2 regions of the Rhodopseudomonas sp. NSM genome follow, and region 2 is predicted to be linked to the other one. Evidence: predicted binding sites of a transcription regulator. Region 2 holds the regulator's gene; the other holds the start of a gene.

Region 1 (11,071 bases), on a different contig from region 2:
TTCGATCCCCGCCCCCGCGCGGCGGGACTTTCATGCTTAGTAATCCGTTGCCGGCCATCGCATAAACGGCGGAACGCAGATCGGATGCACGGCAAGCGGACCGAAGGCTCCGCGGTGGCCATCACCGGCTCGAAGCCTGCGGCCGGTGTCGCCGCCCCCAATTCCAGCTGTCCGGTTGCATCTTGCGGGCAACTCGCGGGAGCAGCGGTAGCGCGACGTCCGCCGGCGCCGATGCCGCCCTCGGCGGGACGATCCGGCGGACGGATCGCGCACCGCCCGTTCGTCCGGCCGGACGTGCCACGCCCTCCAGGGCAATGTCGCGAAACAGGACGGGATCGGGCGCCACCTCGTCCACCCCCGCGCGCGTCAGGAAATCCCCTTAGAATATGAAAAAATGCGCTCCGGGCAGGCCCGCCCGGCTTCTTCGTTTTTCCTCAATGATGCTATCAGTGTGGTTCCAACGAGCTGGATGTCTCGACCGAGTGGAATACCGCTTCGCAATCGATCAGCCGTCACCTGAGTTGCGGAGATCGGATTGCCAGTCACAACGTTGCGCGATCAGGCGGGCTCGCTCGGGCTGCGCACCCTCCTTGCCGGGCTGGTCGCATGGGCCGCGGCCGCCGCGATCGCTTTCCGCTCCAGCCTGCTGTCGTCGTTCGACTGGATCTTCGGCAGTCCCGGCGACGGACGGCTGATCGCCTATCTGCACGAGCATCTGTTCAACGCGCTGCGCGGGCGCGCCGAATTCCTGTCGCCGCCGTTCTATTTCCCGCAGAAGAACGTGCTTGGCTACACCGACGCCTTCCTGCTCGACATCCTGCCCTATTCGGCGCTCCGCACGCTCGGCCTCGATCCCTTCCTCGCCTCGCAGGTGTTCGCGATCGCGCTGTCGCTGGCCTGTTTCGTCGCCAGCCTGGTGATTCTGGTGCGCTATCTGCGGCTGTCGCCTGCGATCGCGATCTGCGCCGCGGTCCTGATCACGTTTCCCAACAATCTGATGTTCAAGACCGCCGAGGGGCATCCGAATTTCTTCGCGCTGTATTACGTGCCCTGCATCATGCTGCTGGCGCTGTGGGCGATCGAGGATTTCCCGCGGCCGACGCGGTGGTCGCTGGTCCGCGCCGCGCTGGCCGGGCTGCTGTTCGGCCTGTTGTTTTCGACCCTGTTCTACGTCGCGTGGCTGTTCGTCTTCACCGCGCTGTTCGCCTTGTGCGCCGTCGCCGTGCTGCGGTGGCGCGCCATGGTGGCGCTGCTCTGGACCAACATCCGGCCGTGCGCCGCGATGCTCGCCGCGGCCGCGCTCGGCTTCGCGGTGGGCGTGGCGCCGCTGGTCGTGATCTATCTGCCGGCGCTGCACGAATTGTCGGGCCGGTCGTATCGTGAATTTCTCAGCTACGCGCCGTTCCCCAAGGACCTGATCAACGTCAGCCACACCAACCTGATGTGGGGCTGGCTGGTCGACCTCCTGCTCGGCAAGACCGACCACGAGCGGGTTCTCGCCGTGACGCCGCTGCTGACGGCGGCGGCCGTGGCGCTGGTTGTCGTCGTGCGCAGGGCGCGACGGCCGGGCGAAGCGATGCCGTGGCAACTCGTCGTCGGCGTCGCCTGCGTCGCGGTCTGGGCGCTATCGTGGCTGTTCACCTTCCGCGTCGGCACGTTCAGCGTGTTCTGGATCCCCTACCAGATCGTGCCCGGCGCCGTGGCGATCCGGGCCGCCGGGCGAATCCAGTTGCTGGTGCATCTGTGGATGGTGACCGGGCTGGCCGTGCTGCTGCATTATTGGATCACCACCGCGCCGCTCGGCCGGCTGCGGACGCGGCAGGCGATCGCGGCGCTGGTGCTGGCGGTCTGCCTGATCGAGCAGATCAACCTGCAGCCCGGTGAATTGTCGCGACGCGACGAGCTCGCGCGGCTCGCTGCGGTGCCGGCGCCGCCGGCCGATTGCGAGGTGTTCGTGGTCAATTCGGGACCGCCGTCCGACATCTCGCTCAAGGAAGTCGACGCGATGTGGATCTCGATGCGGATCGGCCTGCCGACCATCAACGGCAATTCCGGCTGGTCGCCGCCGGGCTGGCGCCTCGACGACAAGCAGATGGACTATGACGACGCGCTACGGCGCTGGATCAAGCTGGCCGGCGTGACCCAGCGGATCTGCCAGTATCAGCGCGACGCCGGATTCTGGTCGGCCTACGACCCGAACCCGCCGGCGCTGCGGCCGACGGCGGCAGCCGGCCCGCGGACCGACTGAGCCCGTCCGCGGGCTGCCTCGCCTTTGCCGTTCAATGCAGCCGGAACACGCCGTCGACGGTGCGCAGCTCGGCTGGCTTGATCAGCTTCGAATGCGCCACGGTGACAGAGAACAGCGGTCCCTCGAGCTCCTTTTCCCAGAACGACAGGAAGTCCTTCAGCGCCGGAAAGTGCGGAAACAGGTCGTAGTTCTGCCAGGTGTAGCTCTGCAGCAGCCAGTTGCGATCCGGGCGGCGATAGAGAATTTCCGCCGTGGTCAAACCATAGCCGAGCACCTGTTTCTTGAAGTCTTCAGAAACCGCACCTTGTCCGTCCATGCCAACCTCCTGGGCTAGAGCGCATTCAGCAAAAGTGGTGACCGGCTTGCGTCGTCGATGTGCCCTGCAGCTCGTTCTGACTGCCCGCCGGGTCCGGTCTCCACTTCCGCCGGTGGGTGGCCTCAATTGTGACGTCACGAAGTAACTGATCTCAAGCCCAAAAGTTTAACGTTCTGTGTAAAATGTCAGCGTTGGCAGCGACTTACGGGAAGTGCTAGCAGCCGACGGGAAGTCGTGGGGAGGCCGCGGGTGGCGTCGTTGCATTAATCCTGATCAGGGGAATTGGCAGAAGTTCCCCCCGAGTGCCAATTTTTCTGCTATCCACCCTTGTCTCTCCGAATGCGGCGGATTATGTCCTCAATGTCGGCTTGGCACTCGCCGGGCACGACTGCCAATTTCCAGAAATTCTGAAAACTGTTCAGAAACTTAGGAGGATCTGCATGAATTTCCGTCCGCTTCACGACCGCGTCGTGGTCAAGCGCATCGACGCCGAAGAGAAGACCGCTGGCGGTATCATCATTCCTGACTCGGCCAAGGAAAAGCCTTCGCAGGGCGAGATCGTCGCCGTCGGCCCGGGTGGCCGCGACGAAGCCGGCAAGCTGATCCCGATCGACCTCAAGGTCGGTGACCGGGTGCTGTTCGGCAAGTGGTCGGGCACCGAAGTCAAGATCGACAGCAAGGAGCTGCTGATCATGAAGGAAAGCGACATCATGGGCGTCATCACCGACGTCGCCCCCGCCAAGAAGAAGGCGGCCTGACGCACGCAAAGCCCTCACCCTGAGGAGCCGCGGCGCAGCTCGAAGAGCGAAGCCGGGGCGTTTCGAAGGGTGAGCCACGCAACGTTCAACCAGATCATCCTTCGAGACGCCGCCCCGCCCTTCGGCCGGGCCGGCTGCTCAGGATGAGGTCCACAACCAGTTTTCAGGGAAACCTCATATGTCAGCTAAAGAAGTCAAATTCGGCGTCGACGCCCGCGACCGCATGCTGCGCGGCGTGGACATTCTCGCCAATGCGGTGAAGGTCACGCTCGGCCCCAAGGGCCGCAACGTCGTGCTCGACAAGTCGTTCGGCGCGCCCCGCATCACCAAGGACGGCGTCACAGTCGCCAAGGAGATCGAGCTCGAGGACAAGTTCGAGAACATGGGCGCCCAGATGGTGCGCGAAGTGGCCTCGAAGTCGGCCGACGCGGCCGGTGACGGCACCACCACCGCGACCGTGCTGGCCCAGGCGATCGTCCGCGAAGGCGGCAAGGCCGTCGCCGCCGGCATGAACCCGATGGATCTGAAGCGCGGCATCGACCTCGCGGTCGAAGCCGTCGTCGCCGATCTCGTCAAGAACTCCAAGAAGGTCACCTCGAACGAGGAGATCGCCCAGGTCGGCACCATCTCGGCGAACGGCGATGCCGAAATCGGCAAGTTCCTGTCGGACGCGATGAAGAAGGTCGGCAACGAGGGTGTCATCACCGTCGAGGAAGCCAAGTCGCTAGAGACCGAGCTCGACGTCGTCGAGGGCATGCAGTTCGACCGCGGCTACATCTCGCCCTACTTCGTCACCAACGCCGACAAGATGCGCGTCGAATTCGACGACGCCTACATCCTGATCAACGAGAAGAAGCTCTCCAACCTCAACGAACTGCTGCCGCTGCTCGAAGCCGTGGTGCAGACCGGCAAGCCGCTGGTGATCGTCGCCGAGGACGTCGAAGGCGAAGCCCTCGCCACCCTCGTCGTCAACCGCCTGCGTGGCGGCCTGAAGGTCGCGGCCGTCAAGGCGCCGGGCTTCGGCGATCGCCGCAAGGCGATGCTGCAGGACATCGCGATCCTGACCGGCGGCCAGGCGATCTCGGAAGACCTCGGCATCAAGATGGAGAACGTCACGCTCCAGATGCTCGGCAAGGCCAAGAAGGTGATGATCGACAAGGAAAACACCACGATCGTCAACGGCGCCGGCAAGAAGGCCGACATCGAGGCCCGCGTCGCGCAGATCAAGGCGCAGATCGAGGAAACCACCTCGGACTACGACCGCGAGAAGCTGCAGGAGCGTCTGGCCAAGCTCGCCGGCGGCGTCGCGGTGATCCGCGTCGGCGGCGCCACCGAGATCGAGGTCAAGGAGCGCAAGGATCGCGTTGACGACGCGATGCACGCCACCCGCGCCGCGGTCGAGGAAGGCATCGTCCCGGGCGGCGGCGTCGCTCTGCTGCGCGCCTCCGAGCAGCTCAAGCGCATCAAGACCGCGAATGACGACCAGAAGACCGGCGTCGAGATCGTCCGCAAGGCGCTCTCCGCCCCGGCCCGCCAGATCGCCATCAACGCCGGCGAAGACGGCTCGGTGATCGTCGGCAAGGTGCTCGAGAAGGACCAGTACAACTACGGCTTCGACAGCCAGACCGGCGAGTACGGCGACCTGGTCAAGAAGGGCATCATCGACCCGACCAAGGTGGTCCGCACCGCAATCCAGAACGCGGCCTCCGTTGCCGCGCTGCTGATCACCACCGAAGCGATGGTCGCCGAACTCCCGAAGAAGGGTGGCGCCGGCGCCGGCGGCATGCCCCCGGGCGGCGGCATGGGCGGCATGGATTTCTGATCCGGCCACTTCGCTCCACGCGAACTACGCAATGCAGAACCCCGGCGGAAACGCCGGGGTTTTTGTTTGGGGGAAGACATTCTATCTTACAACTTAGCAACTTCGACTAAAGCAGCAGCCAGGGAATCAAAATGGTCGCACAACGGTTTGAAACGGACGTGACGTTTCAATGCCCTGAATGTAAGCAATTGACATCAACCTCAGTTGAAGTGCCAGAGCCTGACTGGTCGGCGATGGAACGTTCGTCTGACATGATGTCAGAGGGATCGACAGAAGTAGTTTGTCCGAGATGCAGCTCGGAGTTTCAAGCCTACGTCTTTAATAGTGGCGGTCATTGTGAGGTGACACTGGATGAATTTCCTGACACTCACGTCAACGCCGACATGGCATTTTTCTCACGGCCAGACGAGGATGATTGGGCAAGCTACGCAGTCCCTGATGACCCAACTGGAATCTTCTTAGACACATATCACCACACAGCGGACCTTTTAAAGGAACACGGCGGCAACGGCGCCCACTTGCTGAATAGAATGATCTTCGCCCAATTGGTGAGTGCACTTGAGGCATATCTCGCAGATACACTGATCAATGCAGTGATGGAAGAAAATGAGATTTTACTGCGGCTGTTAGCTTCTGACTCCGATCTTACGCGTGAAAAATTCACTTTAGTCCAGATCATTTCCGATCCCGAATTCGTCAAGACAAAAGTGCGAAATTACTTAAAGTCTCTTGTCTACCACAACATTCCAAGAGTTCGATCGCTCTACAACGCGGCATTCAAAGTCGACCTATTCAAAATTCTAGGGGATGACGGGCGAGAGAAGCTCCTGCAAGCAATCGAATATCGACATCATTGCGTGCATCGCAATGGAATCGACGGAGACGGAAACCGGCTGGAGGTATTCACCAAGGAATACGTACAGGGGACGGCCGATCTCTTGAAGGGCTTGGTGGAGGCAATTGAAGACGAACGTATGCCCGCCATTTCTTCGCCAAACGGCACTTTTCTTGGCGATGTTGTGTTCTAGGGCAGCCAGCACCCTGGTAAGCGCAGCAATAGTCGAAGACCCGCACTCGAATGACGCTTAGTCAACCTTCTCACCCCTTCCCCTTCCCCTTCACCGGCTGAAAACTGATCTTCAGCCGATGCCCCGTCGCCTTGGCGAACCGCAGCAACGTCCGAGTCGAGGGCTGGCCGCGGCCGCTTTCCAAGCGGGCGACCGTGCTTTGCGTGGTCTTCATGCGGCGCGCGAGTTCGGCTTGGCTGAGGCCGGCGCTGCGACGCGCCTTGGCGATCGCGGCCATCACGGTGAACTCTTCTTCGAGTGCGTCGTACTCCGCGCGATAGGTCGCGTCCTTGCTCCAGGCCTTGTGCAGATCCTTGATTTTGGTCATCGCTCATGCCTTCGTCGTTCCGGGCCCGCGCGCTGAGTTGGCGCGCGCCCCGGAATGACGGGGCTCGATGGATCATATATGATCTGCGTCGATTTGGGAGACCATCATGCCCCGGCTCCGCACACACCCTGGCGAAGTACTCCGCGAAGAATATCTGGTGCCGCTCGGCCTCTCCGCTCGCGCGCTCGCCAAAGAGCTCGGCGTGCCTGCCAACCGGCTCACCGAAATCATGCGCGGCACCCGCGACGTCAGCGCCGACACCGCGCTCCGGCTCGGTCGCTACTTCGGCACTGATCCGCGGTTCTGGCTCAAGCTGCAGGCAGCGCATGATTTGTCCAAGGCCGAGCAGTCGACCGATTACAAGAGCATCGTCCCCCGCGCGGTGGCCTAGACGACGGACGCTCACGCGATAACCGCAGCAACGAGATCACCAATGCCCCGGCTCCCACCCCATCTCGCGCAGCTCGAAAACGAACTCGCCGATATCGGCGTCGAGGCCTTGCAGCTCGAAGAGCTCGACGGCTTCATCGCCGCGCTACTGGTCTGCCCCGAGATGATCAAGCCCGGAGACTGGTTGCCGGCGGTGTGGGGCGGCGATGCGGACGAGCCGGCGCCGTTCACCGATCTCGATCACGCCAACAGCGTGTTCGCGCTGATCATGCAGCATTACAACGAGGTCGCGGCGACGCTGGCCGACCATCCCGAGCGCTACCGCCCGCTGATGCCCCGCATCGGTACGGGGGACGTGGTCTGGGAGATGTGGATCGACGGCTTCGGAGCAGCCGTGGACATGTGGCCGGAGCACTGGGAGCTCCTGCAGAATGCCGACGAGGCGACTCGCGCGGCGTTCGACAGCCTGACTCAGCTGGTCGACATCTCCGCCATGATGGTGGAGATTTCCGACGCCGACCGCGAAGCCCTGGCCAAGACCGCCGACGCCAAAGTCACCGGCTGGATCATCGCGCTGAACAGATGGCGGACCGCCACCGACCAGTCATCCCGCTCCATCGAATGGGGCCCGCCAACGCCGCCGGCCCTGCCAGCCAGGACGCAACGCAAGATCGGCCGCAATGAGCCCTGCCCCTGCGGCTCGGGGAAGAAGTACAAGCGCTGCTGCGGAGCTAACGAGGCGAACTCGTAGGATGGGTTGAGCGCTTCGCGAAACCCATCACCGTCGCAAGTCGCCGCATGGGTATCGCTCCGCTCAGCCCATCCTACGATCAACCCTTCCCCTTCAACGGCTGAAAGCTGATCTTCAGCCGGTGCCCGGTCGCCTTGGCGAAGCGTAGCAGCGTCCGGGTCGAGGGCTGGCAGCGTCCGCTTTCCAGCCGCGCCACCGTGCTTTGCGTGGTGTTCAGGCGGCGGGCGAGTTGTTGGGCCTGGCTGAGGCCGGCGCGGCGGCGCGCCTTGGCTATCGTGGCCACCATGGTCACCTCTTCCTCGAGCGCGTCGTATGCGGCCCGATAGGCCGGGTCCTTGCTCTAGGCTTTGTGCAGACTTTTGATCCTGGTCATCGTTTCTCCCTCGTCATTCCGGGGCGCGAGCACTTGCGAGCGAGCCCGGAATCCATAACCCCTGGCCTCAATGTGATATGCTGGAATAGAGGTCGGTCCAATCCGGATTCTGCTCCTCGATCAGGCGGATCTTCCAGTCGCGGCGCCATTTCTTCAACTGCTTTTCGCGGGTGATGGCGCTGATGACATCGTCGTAGATTTCGAACCACACCAGCTTGTCCACACCGTGACGCGAGGTGAAGCCGGGCGCGGCTTTGGTGCGGTGTTCGTAGCAGCGGCGCACAAGGTCGTTGGTGACGCCGAGATACAGCGTGCCGTGTTTGCTGCTGGCCAGGAGGTAGACGTAGTAAGACATCGCGAATGCTAGGGGATATGGATTCCGGGCTCGCGCGCCAAGAGGCGCGCGCCCCGGAATGACGGTGCCTAGTGGATTATACATAAGCCGCGCGATCTTTGGGAGACCACCAGGCCGCTACTTGCGCAGCGACCTGCATCGCCACCTCACTTCGCAGCCTCTTCGATCAGCTCGGCCACCACCTGCGGCTCCGACACCATCACCACATGCGAGGCGCCGCTGACCACCACGGTGTGCTTGGAATGCGCGCGTCCGGCCATGAAGTGCAGCGCCTTGGCGGGAATGTTCTTGTCGCCGTCGCCAAAGACGAAATACGACGGCAGCGACTTCCAGGCCGGCTCGCCGGATTTTTCAGTCAGCGCCGCCTCGGTGATCGGGCGTTGGCTGGCCGCCATCAACGCGGTGTTCGCCGCCGGCACGTCGTGCGCGAACTGCTCGCGGAACTTGGCCTGATCGATGTACAGATCGACGCCGCCGGAGGCGAGCTTGACCGGAGGCGCCAGCGCCGCGCCGAGCGTGCCGCCGGGGAATTTGCCCGCCAACTCGGCCACCGCCTCGCCGGCCTCCGGCGCGAACGCCGCCACATAGACCAGCGACTTGACGTTGGCGTGGCCTTTGGCGGCGGTCGAGATCACCTGACCGCCGTAGGAATGACCGACCAGCACCACCGGACCCGCGATGCTGGCGACGACGTCGGACACGTAGCGCGCGTCGCTCGACACGCTGCGCAGCGGATTGGCGGCGGCGACGGTCTTGTATCCCTTGCTCTGCAGGATCGAGACGACCCCGTTCCAGCTCGAGGAGTCGGCGAAGGCGCCGTGGACCAGGACGATGGTGGGGTGGTCGGACTTGGCCGGTTGGGCGACGACCGAACCGGAGATCAACGAGGCGGCAAGCGCGACGACGGCGGAGAGTTTGGACATGATGACGATCTTTCGGGATGCGGGTTTCGAGGTGGGGAGATTGAATGTGATCAGGAGCGGATGAAGGACAGCACGTCGGCGTTGAAACGGTCGGCTTCGGTTTCGGCGAGGCCATGCGGGGCGCCGGGATAGACCTTCAGCGTCGCGTTCGGGACGAGTTCTGCCGCGCGATGCGCCGACGCGTCGATCGGCACGATCTGGTCGTCATCGCCGTGGATGATCAGGGTGGGCCGGTCGATCCGCTTGAGGTCCTCGGTGTAGTCGACCTCGGAGAATTCACGGATGCAGTCGTACTGCCCCTTGATGCCGCCCTGCAGCCCGATCCGCCGGAAGTTTTCGCGCAGGCCGTCATTGCTCGCGACGCCGTCGCGGTTGAAGCCGTAGAACGGCACGGTCAGGTCGAAGAAGAATTGCGACCGGTTCTTGGCGGTGCCGTCGCGGATGCCGTCGAACACCGACAGCGGCGTGCCGTGCGGATTGGCGGCGGTCTGCAGCATCAGCGGCGGCACCGCGCCGACCAGCACCACCTTCGCGACGCGGGACGTGCCGTGCCGTGCCGGCCGAGATAGTGCGCCACCTCGCCGCCGCCGGTCGAATGGCCGACCAGGATCAGATCGCGCAGGTCGAGCGCCGCGATCAGCTCGGCCAGATCGTCGGCGTACTGATCCATGTGGTTGCCGTCCCAGGTCTGGTCGGACCGGCCGTGGCTGCGCCGGTCATGGGCGATCACGCGATAGCCCTGCGCGCCGAAGAACAGCATCTGCTGGTCCCAGGCATCTGACGACAGCGGCCAGCCATGCGCGAACAGGATCGGCTGGCCGGTGCCCCAGTCTTTGTAGAACAGCCGGGTCCCATCGCGGGTGGTGAACGTGGTCATGGTCGAGGTCCTTTTATTTTGTGCGCGATTGCTTTGTGCACGATCTATCTAGGATAACGGACCGACGCTGTCAATCGCTTGCAAATCAATCGCACACAAATTATTTGGAAGGGCATCGGAGACGCCATGACCTCGCCCCGCGCCAAGTCCGCACCAGCCCTGCCCCCAGCTCTGCCCCCAGCCCTGCCCCCAGCCCTGCCCCCAGCCCTGCCCGATGTCTCGGACATGCTGTGCTTTTCGATCTATTCGGCGGAGCACGCCTTCACCCAGCTCTACCGTCCGCTGCTCGATCGGCTGAAGCTCACCTACCCGCAGTTTCTGGTGATGATGACGCTGTGGCGCCGCGACGGTCAGTCGGTGAAGGAGCTGGGCAAGGCCCTGTTCCTCGATTCCAGCACCCTGACCCCGCTGCTCAAGCGGCTGGAGGCGGCCGGTCTCGTCACCCGGACGCGCAATCCGAAGGACGAGCGCGAGGTCCAGCTGCGTTTGACCGACGCAGGTCAGGCGTTGCAGAGCCAGGCGGGGGACGTGATGGAATGCGTCGCGCAGGCCGTGGCGCTGGACGAGGCGACGGTGACGGCGATCAAGACCGCGATCGACGCCATCCGCGACCGGCTTCACAAGAAGATGAGCTCCTGAGTGATCACCGGCGACGCAGCCCGTAGGATGGGTTGAGCTCTTCGCGAAACCCATCACTTCGAATGCGCACGATGGGTTTCGCTCCGCTCAACCCATCCTACAACCGACTGTCCCCGCCCTCACGCCTCGCCCGCGTGCTTCAGGATCGCCTTCAGCAGTCCCGGAAACCGCGCATTGATGTCCGCGTCGCGCACGATGTTGCGGTTTTCGACGCCCTTTTTGGT
Region 2 (11,071 bases):
TGGCCTTCTCGGCGGCTTCCTTGAGCCGCTGCAGCGCCAGCTTGTCGTTGCGCAGGTTGATGCCCTGCTCCTTCTGGAATTCGTCGGCGAGGTAGCTGACCAGACGCATGTCGAAGTCTTCACCGCCGAGGAAGGTGTCGCCATTGGTCGACTTCACTTCGAACACGCCGTCGCCGATCTCCAGGATCGAGACGTCGAAGGTGCCGCCGCCGAGGTCGTAGACCGCGATCGTGCCGGCCTTGGTCTTGTCGAGGCCGTAGGCCAGCGCCGCCGCGGTCGGCTCGTTGATGATGCGCAACACCTCGAGGCCGGCGATCTTGCCGGCGTCCTTGGTGGCCTGACGCTGGGCGTCGTTGAAGTAAGCGGGGACGGTGATCACCGCCTGATCGACCTTCTGGCCGAGATGCGCCTCCGCGGTCTCCTTCATCTTCTGCAGAATGAAGGCGGAAACCTGAGAGGGCGAATAGGTCTGGCCGTCGGCCTCGACCCAGGCGTCGCCATTGGAGGCTTTGACGATCTTGTAGGGAACGAGCTTCTTGTCCTTCTCGACCATCGGGTCGTCGTAGCGACGACCGACGAGGCGCTTCACGGCGAAGAAGGTGCGCTCGGGATTGGTGACGGCCTGGCGCTTGGCGGGCTGACCGACCAGCCGCTCTCCGTCGTCGCTGAATGCGACGATCGAGGGGGTCGTGCGCATGCCCTCTGCGTTCTCAATGACCTTGGAATTCTTGCCGTCCATGACGGCGACGCACGAATTGGTGGTGCCGAGATCGATCCCGATGACCTTTCCCATGGTGCTCATATCCTTCTTTTTGCGGCGAGTCGGGCGGGCCCTGACGGCGCACCAGCCCCAACCCCCAAATATCAAATGCTCGCGATTGTGCGGCGGTGAGCCTCATATAGGAGGGGGGGGTGGGGGCTGCAAGGACTGGCGGGCGGCCTCGCCTACGAAAACATCGGCTTTGATGAATCATCATCGGGCTCCGACGCGCCGCCGGGGGCGGTGGTTTTGCAGCACGGCAAAAGGGGTCCGCTTGCGGCCGGTCGTCCCAGTGTGCGGTTGCGCCTTGACCGGACGTCAGGACGTGATCAGGTGCCCTTCGGCCGTCGCATCTTCGCCCGTGCGATCGCCCCGACGGGCAGCCGCCACCAACCATCGAACGGCCTCAATGCGACTTCAGTAGAGCCCACCATGAGACAGATAGCGCGCCTCCTCGCCTTTGCCCTGGTGCTTGCCGCGACGCCCGCAGTCGCCGACACCATCTATCCACGTGGCATCCGCGTCGGCCTCACGCCGATGCCGGGAATGACCGAGTCGAAGGCCTTCCTCGGCTTCGAATCCGCCGGCCACGGCGCCAAGGTGCTGTTGGCGGAATTGCCGGGCCCGGCCTTCACCGAGGTCGAGGCGGCCTTCAAGGCGGTGCCGGAAGGCGCGATGGGCAAGGTGAAACCCGAGAGCCTGGAGACCGCCGCAGGCACCGCCTACTACACGGCCGAGGACGGCGTCGTCGGCGCCGACAAGGTCCGTCGCTACTCGCTGATCGTGTCGGGCAGCAAGGCGTTCTCCGGCTATGTGGCGGTGCAGGTCGCCGACAGCGAGGCCAAGACCTACTCGGACGAGGCCGTGAAGAAAATGCTGAGCTCCGTCTCGGTGCGGCAGCAGGTGCCGGTCGAGGAGCAGGTCGCGCAGATGCCGTTCGACATCCGCGAACTGGGCGACTTCAAGACCGTGCGCACGCTGGCGCCCGGCGCCGCGCTGCTGCTCGCCGACGGCAACGAGGACACCGGCATCGAAGGCGCGCCGTTCATGGTGCTGGGCCTGATCGGCTCGGTGCCGGAGCAGACCGACGATCGCGCCCGCTTCGCCCAGCAGGCCGCCGCCACCATTCCGGGTCTGCGCGATGCCAGGATCACAACGTCCGAACCGATGCGGATCGACGGCTCGCCGGGCTTCGAGACCCGGATCGACGCCGTCAGCGGCAAGGACAACACACCCGTCACCGTGGTGCAGTGGCTGCGGTTCGGCAATGCCAGCGTGGCGATGCGGGTGATCGGCAGCTCGCCGCGCGACCGCTGGTCCGACGCGTTTCCGCGCTTCCGCAAGGTCCGCGACGGGCTGAAGGCGCGCTGATCAGGCGCTGGTGTCGGTGCCGTTGGCGGCTGCGGGCGCGGGCTTCGCGCCGCCCTTTGAAACGCCGACCAGCGCCGGGCGCAGCACGCGCTCGCCGATCATGAATCCGGCCTGCACCACCTGCACCACCGTGCCGGCCGGCACCGACGGATCCGGAACTTCGTACATCGCCTGCTGGAAGTTGGGATCGAACTTCTCGCCCTGCGGATCGAACTTCCGGACGCCATTCTTTTCCAGCGCGTTGATCAGCGACCGCTCGGTGAGTTCGACGCCCTCGATCAGTCCCTTGAGACCGGCGTCGGCATTGGCGCGGGCTTCGGCCGGCACGGCGTCGAGCGCGCGCTGCAGATTGTCGGCGATCTCGAGCACGTCGCGGGCGAAGGCGCTGACGCCGTAGGTCCGCGCATCGGCGACCTCCTTCTGGGTCCGGCGGCGCAGATTCTCCATCTCCGCCAGCGTGCGCAGCATCTTGTCGCGCGCCTCGGCGGCTTCCTTGACCAGCGCTTCGTTCGCACCTTCTTCCGGGTCGTCCGGCATGATGTACGGCTTGGAAACCACCGGATCGGCAGCGGCCTGCGGCTGGTCCTGGTTGTTGTCCTTCGGTCCGTTGGAATCGGTCATCACGCTACCTTTTCGAAATTTCGTCTGGATCGGTCGGGAATTGGGCTGGCCGGGATATCGTGGTTTGCGCCGCCAAAATCAAGCTTGGCGGCGTCTCAGCCGCCCAGCATCTGGCTGACGATGCGCGCGGTGTAGTCGACCATCGGGATCACCCGCGCGTAGTTCAGCCGGGTCGGACCGATCACGCCGAGCACGCCGACGATATGGCCGGCGCCGTCGCTATAGGGCGCGATGATGGTCGAGGAACCGGACAGCGAGAACAGCTTGTTCTCCGAGCCGATGAAGATCCGCACGCCCTCGGCGCTCTCGGCGCGGCCGAGCAGATCGACCACGCCGCGCTTGGTTTCGAGATCGTCGAACAGCCGCCGCACCCGTTCGAGGTCTTCCAGCGCGTGCAGATCCCCCAGCAGATTGGCGTGGCCGCGCACGATCAGCTGGCGATCCTCGCCGTCGCCGCCCGACCAGCTCGCGATTCCAGCCGAAATCACCTTCTGGGTCAGCTGATCGAGCTCGGTGCGGTCCTGCGACAGCATGGTTTCCAGCTCGAGCCGCGATTCGGCCAGCGTCCGGCCGCGGATCCGGGCGTTGAGGAAGTTCGATGCCTCGGTCAGCGCCGATGACGGCACGCCCGGCGGCAGCACCAGCACCCGGTTCTCGACCTGGCCGTCTTCGGCGACCAGGATCACCAGCGCGCGCTCCGGCTCCAGCCGGACGAATTCGATGTGCTTGAGCCGGACGTTGGATTTGGCGGTCAGCACCACGGCGGCCGCCCGGGTCAGGCCGGACAGCCGGGTCAGCGCTTCGCCGAGCGCGGCCTCGACGGTTTTGGCCTGCCCAACGGACGAGAGCTGCGCCTGGATCGATTGCCGCTCCGGCTCGGTCAGGTCGCCGACCTGCATCAGCGCATCGACGAAAAAGCGCAGGCCGAGTTCGGTCGGCAGCCGGCCGGCGGAGGTGTGCGGCGCGTAGATCAGGCCGAGCTGTTCCAGATCGGCCATGACGTTGCGCACCGAGGCCGGCGACAGCGGCATCGAGATCAGCCGGGAGATATTGCGCGAGCCGACCGGCTCCCCGGTCGCGAGGTAGCTTTCGACGATCTGGCGAAAGATATCCCGCGAGCGCTCGTTGAGCTGCGCCAGTCCGGTATTGGGCGCGATCAGGCCGATCGGTTCATGATGAGCCAACTTGTCCTCCGTTGCCGTTCTAATCTGTCGTCGCCGGCGTCAGGTTACAAGTCGGGAGTCTGGCCATGAGCAACCGCTTTGGGCGACCGCCCTTGCCGCTGGAGCGCTCCGCCCCTAAAAGCAGCCCGGATCGCCATTTCCCGAAATTGACGGAGAATTCCCATGCGGCCAAGCCGCCGTGCGCCCGACGAACTGCGCGCCGTTTCGCTGGAGCGGGGCGTCGTGAAATACGCCGAGGGCTCCTGCCTGGTAAAATTCGGCGACACCCATGTGCTGGTGACGGCGACCCTCGAAGAGCGGCTGCCGCCGTGGCTGAAGGGCCAGGGCCGCGGCTGGGTGACGGCCGAATACGGCATGCTGCCCCGCGCCACGCTGGAACGCACCCGTCGCGAGGCCGCGGCCGGCAAGCAGAACGGCCGCACCGTCGAGATCCAGCGTCTGATCGGCCGCTCGCTGCGCACCATCGTCGACCTGCAGGCGCTCGGCGAGCGCCAGATCACGGTCGATTGCGACGTGCTACAGGCCGACGGCGGCACCCGGACCGCCTCGATCACCGGCGCCTGGGTGGCGCTGGCCGACTGCCTCGCCTGGATGAAGACGCGCAACATGCTCAAGGGCAATGTGATGCGCGACAACGTCGCCGCGATCTCCTGCGGCATCTACAACGGCACGCCGGTGCTCGACCTCGATTACGCCGAGGATTCCGAGGCCGAAACCGACGCCAATTTCGTCATGACCGGCGACGGCCGGATCGTCGAGGTGCAGGGTACCGCCGAAAAGACCCCGTTCTCGCAGGACGAGTTCCTGGCGCTGATGGCGCTGGCGCAGAAGGGCGTGGCGCGGCTGGTCGATCTGCAGAAAATGGCGGTGGCGTGAGTCATTCTTGCCACCCATTCGCGGCCGCTCCTGAGCTACGCTAGCGCCGCCATGCATCGACGAATCAGCGGCCAGCTCGTGATCGCGACCCACAATCCCGGCAAGCTCGCCGAGATGCGGGAACTGCTGGCCCCTTACGGCATCGCGGCGGTGTCGGCCGGCGAACTCAGCCTCGGCGAGCCGGACGAAACCGGCGACAACTTCCGCGCCAATGCCCGCATCAAGGCCGAGGCCGCCGCGCAGGCGGCGCAATTGCCTGCATTCGCTGATGATTCTGGCCTGGCCGTCGATGCGCTCGACGGCGCGCCTGGAATATTTTCCGCGCGCTGGGCCGGCGAGGGCAAGGATTTCAACGCCGCGATGGCGCGCATCGAACGGCTGCTGCAGGAGCGCGGCGCCACCGCGCCGGCGCAGCGCGGCGCGCATTTCGTCTCGGCGCTGTGCGTCGCCTGGCCTGACGGCCACGTCGAAGAGGTGGAGGCGCGCGCCGACGGCACGCTGGTCTGGCCGCCGCGCGGCACCGCCGGCTTCGGCTACGACCCGATTTTCCTGCCGGAGGGGCATGAGCGAACCTTCGGCGAAATGACCAGCATCGAGAAGCACGGCCTGCCGCCGCTCGGGCTCGGCCTGTCGCATCGCGCCCGCGCCTTCGTCAAACTGGCGGAGATCTGCCTTGCGCGCTGATCCGGATCGCGCCTTCGGCGTCCAAGCCTTTGGTGTCTACGTGCACTGGCCGTTCTGCCTGTCGAAATGCCCGTATTGCGACTTCAACAGCCATGTCCGCCACGCCGCGATCGACGAGGACCGCTTCGCCCGCGCTTTCGCGCGCGAGATCGAGACGACCGCGCAGCGCATCGGTCCGCGCGAGGTCACCTCGATCTTTCTCGGCGGCGGCACGCCGTCGCTGATGCAGCCCTCGACCGTCGGCGCGATCCTGGATGCGATCGGCAAGCATTGGCGCGTTGCGCCGGACGCCGAAGTCTCGCTCGAGGCCAACCCGACCAGCGTCGAGGCGACGCGGTTTCGCGGCTATCGCTCAGCCGGCGTCAACCGCGTCTCGCTCGGCGTGCAGGCGCTCGACGACGTTTCGCTGAAAACGCTCGGCCGGCTGCATAGCGCGCAGGAAGCGATGGACGCGGTGGCGATCGCCCGCTCGGCATTCGACCGCTACTCGTTCGACCTGATCTATGCGCGTCCGGGGCAGACGCCGGCGATGTGGGAGGCCGAGCTGCGCCGCGCGATCGGCGAAGCCGCCGAGCATCTGTCGCTGTATCAACTCACCATCGAAGCCGAGACGCCGTTCTTTGCGCTGCATCGCGCCGGCAAATTGCAGACGCCGGACGAATCCGCATCGCGCGCACTCTACGATGTCACGCAATCGGTCTGCGCCGAGCTCGGACTACCCGCCTATGAGATTTCCAATCACGCCCGCCCCGGCGCCGAGTGCAAGCATAATCTCGTGTACTGGCGCGGTCAGGAATATGCCGGGATCGGCCCCGGCGCGCATGGCCGGCTCGACATAGGCGGCACGCGCTACGCCGTCGCCACCGAAAAACGACCGGAGAGCTGGCTGATGCGGGTCGAGGCCAGCGGCACCGGCGTGGTGACCGACGACCGCCTCAACAGCGAAGAGCGCGCCGACGAATTCCTGCTGATGGGCCTGCGGCTCGCCGAAGGCATCGACCCGCGGCGCTATCAGGCGCTCGCCGGTCGATCGCTCGATCCATCGCGGATCGCGATCCTGCGCGAGGAAGGCGCCATCATCGTCGACGCCGACGGCAGGCTGCGCGTGACGCAGGCCGGTTTCCCGGTGCTCGATGCGGTGGTGGCGGATCTGGCGGCGTGAAGTTGTCATTCCGGGGCGCGCCGCAAGGCACGACCCCGGAATCTCAGTTCTCATCACCGCGGGATTCCGGGGCTCACCGCTGTGCGGCGTCCCGGAATGACCGGCTGAACTAAGCCCCGAAACTCTTCGGCGAGCCGGCCACCGGCTGGCCGCCGCCGGTGGCGACGCGCATCACGGCGAGTCCGCGTTCATTGCTGCCGTCGGCGCGGAAGCGGAACAGGCCGTCGATGCCGGCGAAACCCGACGGACTGGTCAGCACGGCGGACGAGAACCGCTGCGGGCCTTGCGTGCGCGCCAGCGCGGCGACGAGCGCTACCGCGTCGTAAGCCAGCGTCGCGGTGCGCACCGGCTCCTGGCCGAAGCGGGTGCGATAGCGACCCGAGAAACTGCGGAAGCCGGACGGATCGGGTGCTGCGTAAAGGCCGCCCTGCAACGCCGGCGTTGCGAACACCCGCGGATTGTCCCACAGCCCGGTGCCGAGCAATTGCACGCGGCGCAGATCGGCGCCCGCCGCGGTCAGCGCGTCGGTGACGCTCGCCAGCGCGTCGCCGTCATCGGCCAGCAGCAGCGAGTCGGCGCCCGACAGCGCCTGCGCGATGGTCCGGGCCGGGCCGGCACGGTCGGCGCCGTATTTCTCGAACGCGGCGATGCGGCCGCCCTTGGTCCCGACCATCTGCTTGAAGGCGGCCTCGACCACGCCGCCATAGGCGTTGTCGGGCAGCAGCGCCGCATAGGAGCGTTTGCCGACGCTCGACGCATAGCCGATGATCCGGTTGACGTCGGACTCCGGCAGGAAGCTCAGCAAATACACGCCGCGGCCGGCGACGCTCGAATCCGTCGAAAACGCGATCATCGAGACGCCGCGGGCACGGGTGAGCTGCGCCGCGGCCGGCACCGATTGCGCGAACAGCGGGCCGAGAATGATCTCGGCGCCTTCGTCGAGCGCCTGCTGGGTCGCGGCCTGCGCGCCCTGCGGATTGCCGGCGTCGTCTTTCAGCAGCAACTGGATATCGGGATTGTTGAACTCGGCGAGCGCCATCTCGGCGGCATTCTTCATCGACTGCGCGGCGACGCCGGCATTACCGGCCGCCGACAACGGCAGCACCAGGCCGACCTTGACCCGGCCGCTACCGACCGATTGCGACTGCGGCGCGGCCTCCGGTGCGTTCGGCTGCTGGCCGAACTGGCTGGAGAGAGTCTGCTGCGTCCCCGAACAGGCGGCGAGCAACGGCGCGCCGAGGATCAGTCCGACCGCCGTGCGGCGGGTCGTTCGCAAAGACTTCGTGTTTGGATCGCGCAGTTCCGCCATGACATCTCTTGCAGGGACCGGCGACGCCAGTCCGATTTTCCGGTAGTTCAGTCTGGTCCACCGATGGTCGATGGGCCAACCATCATAACGTCGGCGAATGATTAACCAAAACAAAAGGTTTGTGCTCGCCGCCAGTGCCGCGACAATGTGCTGTCCGGTACTCCGCCTTTTCTCCTAGATTGTGTCCATGCGCATAAAATCGGCCAGTCCCGCTGTTCCTGTGTCCGCCTCCGAACCCGACGTCCGGACATTTCTGGTCGCGGGCCAGAAACTGATTGCGCGGCGCGCTGCCCCCGGGCTGCATCTGGTCGCGACGCCGATCGGCAATCTCGGCGACATCACCTTGCGTGCGCTGGAAACACTGGCCGGCGTCGATGTCATCGCCTGCGAAGACACCCGAATCACGCATCGGCTGACCGAACGATACGGCATCCCGGCGCAGCTGAAACCCTATCACGAACACAACGCCGCGCAGGCGCGTCCGAAGATTCTGGAGAAGCTCGCGCAAGGCGGATCGGTCGCGCTCGTCTCCGACGCGGGTACACCGCTGATCTCCGACCCAGGCTACAAGCTGGTGCGCGAAGCGTACGATGCCGGACACGATGTGATCGCACTACCCGGCGCCTCGGCTGTGCTGGCCGCGCTGGCGCTGGCCGCGCTGCCGACCGACCGCTTTTTCTTCGACGGCTTCCTGCCGGCGAAGCAGGGCGCGCGCCGCAGCCGGTTGAGCGAACTGGCGGCGATCGACGCGACGCTGGTGCTGTTCGAGGCCGGCAGCCGGATTCACAACAGCCTGCGCGATCTCGCCGACGTGCTGGGCAATCGTGACGCTGCAGTGTGCCGCGAACTTACCAAGCTGCATCAGGAGGTGCGCCGCGCGCCGCTGGCGGTGCTGGCCGAGACCGCCGAGACGCTCGACACCCGCGGTGAATTCGTGGTGGTGATCGGCCCGCCGGATCCGGGAGCGCAGGTCATGAGCCTGGACGCGCTCGACGGCTGGCTGCGCGAGGCGCTGCAGCGCGACAGCGTCAAGGATGCGGTGGCGCAGGCCGTCGAAATCTCCGGGCGGCCGCGCCGCGAGATCTACGCCCGCGCACTCGAATTGTCGCGGCAGCGCGAGGCCGACGATGGCGAAATCTAAGAGCCCATCGGCTCCGCCCGCGCCGGAACGCGTCGCGGCATTCCAGACCGGTATCTCGGCGGAGACGCGCGCGGCCGCGTATCTGATGGCGAAGGGCTACCGGATCCTGGCGCGGCGATTCAAGACGCCGTATGGCGAAATCGACATCGTGGCGCAGCGGCACAAGCTGATCGCCTTCGTCGAAGTCAAAGCGCGCGCCCGGCTCGACGACGCCGCCTATGCGGTGACGCCGCGACAGCAGCAGCGCATCATCGCTGCGGCCGAGGCCTGGCTGGCCGCCCACCCCGACCACGCCGCATTCGAGCTGCGCTTCGACGCGCTGCTGGTGGCGCCGAAGCGGCTGCCGCAGCATCTGCCCGCAGCGTTCGACGCAAGCCCATGACCGCCGAATCCTCGACCTCCAGATCCTCGACCGCCTCGCCCGACGGACCGATCGCCCCTTTCGCTCACAACCCTGGAAGCTCTGCATGACATTGAAGGTCGCCGTCCAGATGGACCCCATCGCGCGGATCAACATCCGCGGCGATTCGACATTCGCGCTGCTGCTGGAGGCGCAGAAGCGCGGCCACGCGATCTCGTACTTCACCCCCGACAAGCTCTCGCTGCGCGGCAACGACGTCATAGCGTCCGTGCAGAGCCTGAGCGTGCGCGATCAGGAGGGCGATCACTTCACGCTGGGCGAGCCCGAACGCGTCGATATGCGCAACTTCGATGCGGTGCTGCTGCGCCAGGACCCGCCGTTCGACCTCGCTTACATCACCAGCACGCATCTGCTGGAGCGGATCCATCCGCACACGCTGGTGGTCAACGATCCGGCCAGCGTCCGCAACGCGCCGGAAAAGCTGTTCGTGATGGATTTCGCCGAGCTGATGCCGCCGACGCTGATCAGCCGCAATCTCGACGAGATCAATTCGTTTCGCGCCGAGCACGGCGCGGTGGTGATGAAGCCGCTGCACGGCCATGGCGGCGCCGCGGTGTTTCGCGTGCTGCCGCAGGACATCAATTTCGGCTCGCTCTACGACATGTTCGCCGTCACTTTCCGCGAGCCCTGGGTGATCCAGCGATTCCTCCCCGAGGTGAAGCACGGCGACAAGCGCATCATCCTGGTCGACGGTGAGTTCGCCGGCGCGGTCAACCGGGTGCCGGCGGCGGACGACCTGCGCTCCAACATGGTGCGCGGCGGCGCCGCCGCCGCGACCGACCTGTCGGAGCGCGAGCGCACCATCTGCGCGACGCTCGGCCCGAAGCTGCGCGAGCGCGGGCTGTTATTCGTCGGAATCGACGTGATCGATGGTTACCTCACCGAGATCAACGTCACCTCGCCGACCGGCATCCGCGCCGTGGCGCGGCTCGGCGGTCCGGATATCGCCGGACGGGTCTGGGACGTGATCGAGCAAAAGCGGTCGTAAGCGGCGCCAGCGCCAGCGCCGGTATTTGACGTTAGTTGGGTCGTCCCCTCTTGCTAGTTCGCCGACGCCGCTCCAGAAGTAACGGGTGCAGGCGGAGCATTGGCGATGTTGGCAGGCGAAAGTCATCTGTGGGGACGGCGTGCGCTGGAGTTCGTCGATGCCGCGGACCGGCTCGACGGCCCGTCGCTGGTTCGCCAGTTCGAAGCCCACATCGCCAGCGCCGGCTTCACCGCCTACATCATGGCCGGGCTGCCTTCGCCCGGCGCCGGGCTCGCCGACCTGACACTGGCCGATGGCTGGCCCAGCGGCTGGTTCGAACTCTATGTCGGCCGGAACTACATGGCGGTCGATCCGGTACCCCGGCACGGCGCGACCACGGTGCAGCCGTTCGAATGGTCGGAAGCGCGCTACGATCGCAGGCAGGATCCGGCCGCGCACAAGGTGATGACCGACGCTACCGAATTCGGCCTGGTCCGCGGCTATTGCATTCCGCTGCACTACGACGATGGCGGCGCAGTGATCAGCATGGCCGGCGAAAAGCCCGACCTCGACCC

The links. Region 2 encodes HrcA, which represses chaperone genes, less so after heat shock. Its sites were predicted from a motif close to GTTAGCACTCNCNNNNNGNGAGTGCTAAC; they were not measured.
Positions count from the first base shown of each region.
Region 1: the regulator HrcA is predicted to act here: its motif matches at 2,932-2,960, upstream of ACTZWT_RS11505 (co-chaperone GroES).

Region 1 is NZ_JBQTCH010000003.1:676,256-687,326, reverse strand. It holds gene ACTZWT_RS11515 (hypothetical protein) at 536-2,248, shown strand; gene ACTZWT_RS11510 (usg protein) at 2,280-2,564, opposite strand; gene ACTZWT_RS11505 (co-chaperone GroES) at 3,005-3,322, shown strand; gene groL (chaperonin GroEL) at 3,501-5,144, shown strand; gene ACTZWT_RS11495 (hypothetical protein) at 5,276-6,172, shown strand; gene ACTZWT_RS11490 (helix-turn-helix domain-containing protein) at 6,243-6,539, opposite strand; gene ACTZWT_RS11485 (HigA family addiction module antitoxin) at 6,646-6,930, shown strand; gene ACTZWT_RS11480 (UPF0149 family protein) at 6,973-7,680, shown strand; gene ACTZWT_RS11475 (helix-turn-helix transcriptional regulator) at 7,760-7,966, opposite strand; gene ACTZWT_RS11470 (GIY-YIG nuclease family protein) at 8,121-8,408, opposite strand; gene ACTZWT_RS11465 (alpha/beta fold hydrolase) at 8,555-9,331, opposite strand; gene ACTZWT_RS11460 (alpha/beta fold hydrolase) at 9,382-9,858, opposite strand; gene ACTZWT_RS11455 (alpha/beta fold hydrolase) at 9,828-10,208, opposite strand; gene ACTZWT_RS11450 (MarR family winged helix-turn-helix transcriptional regulator) at 10,335-10,847, shown strand; gene ACTZWT_RS11445 (ArsR/SmtB family transcription factor) at 10,967-11,071, opposite strand, start outside.
Region 2 is NZ_JBQTCH010000006.1:94,065-105,135, reverse strand. It holds gene dnaK (molecular chaperone DnaK) at 1-793, opposite strand, end outside; gene ACTZWT_RS16355 (hypothetical protein) at 1,193-2,131, shown strand; gene grpE (nucleotide exchange factor GrpE) at 2,132-2,752, opposite strand; gene hrcA (heat-inducible transcriptional repressor HrcA) at 2,848-3,936, opposite strand; gene rph (ribonuclease PH) at 4,099-4,812, shown strand; gene rdgB (RdgB/HAM1 family non-canonical purine NTP pyrophosphatase) at 4,864-5,496, shown strand; gene hemW (radical SAM family heme chaperone HemW) at 5,486-6,658, shown strand; gene ACTZWT_RS16325 (penicillin-binding protein activator) at 6,768-7,967, opposite strand; gene rsmI (16S rRNA (cytidine(1402)-2'-O)-methyltransferase) at 8,155-9,108, shown strand; gene ACTZWT_RS16315 (YraN family protein) at 9,095-9,490, shown strand; gene gshB (glutathione synthase) at 9,576-10,517, shown strand; gene ACTZWT_RS16305 (helix-turn-helix transcriptional regulator) at 10,623-11,071, shown strand, end outside.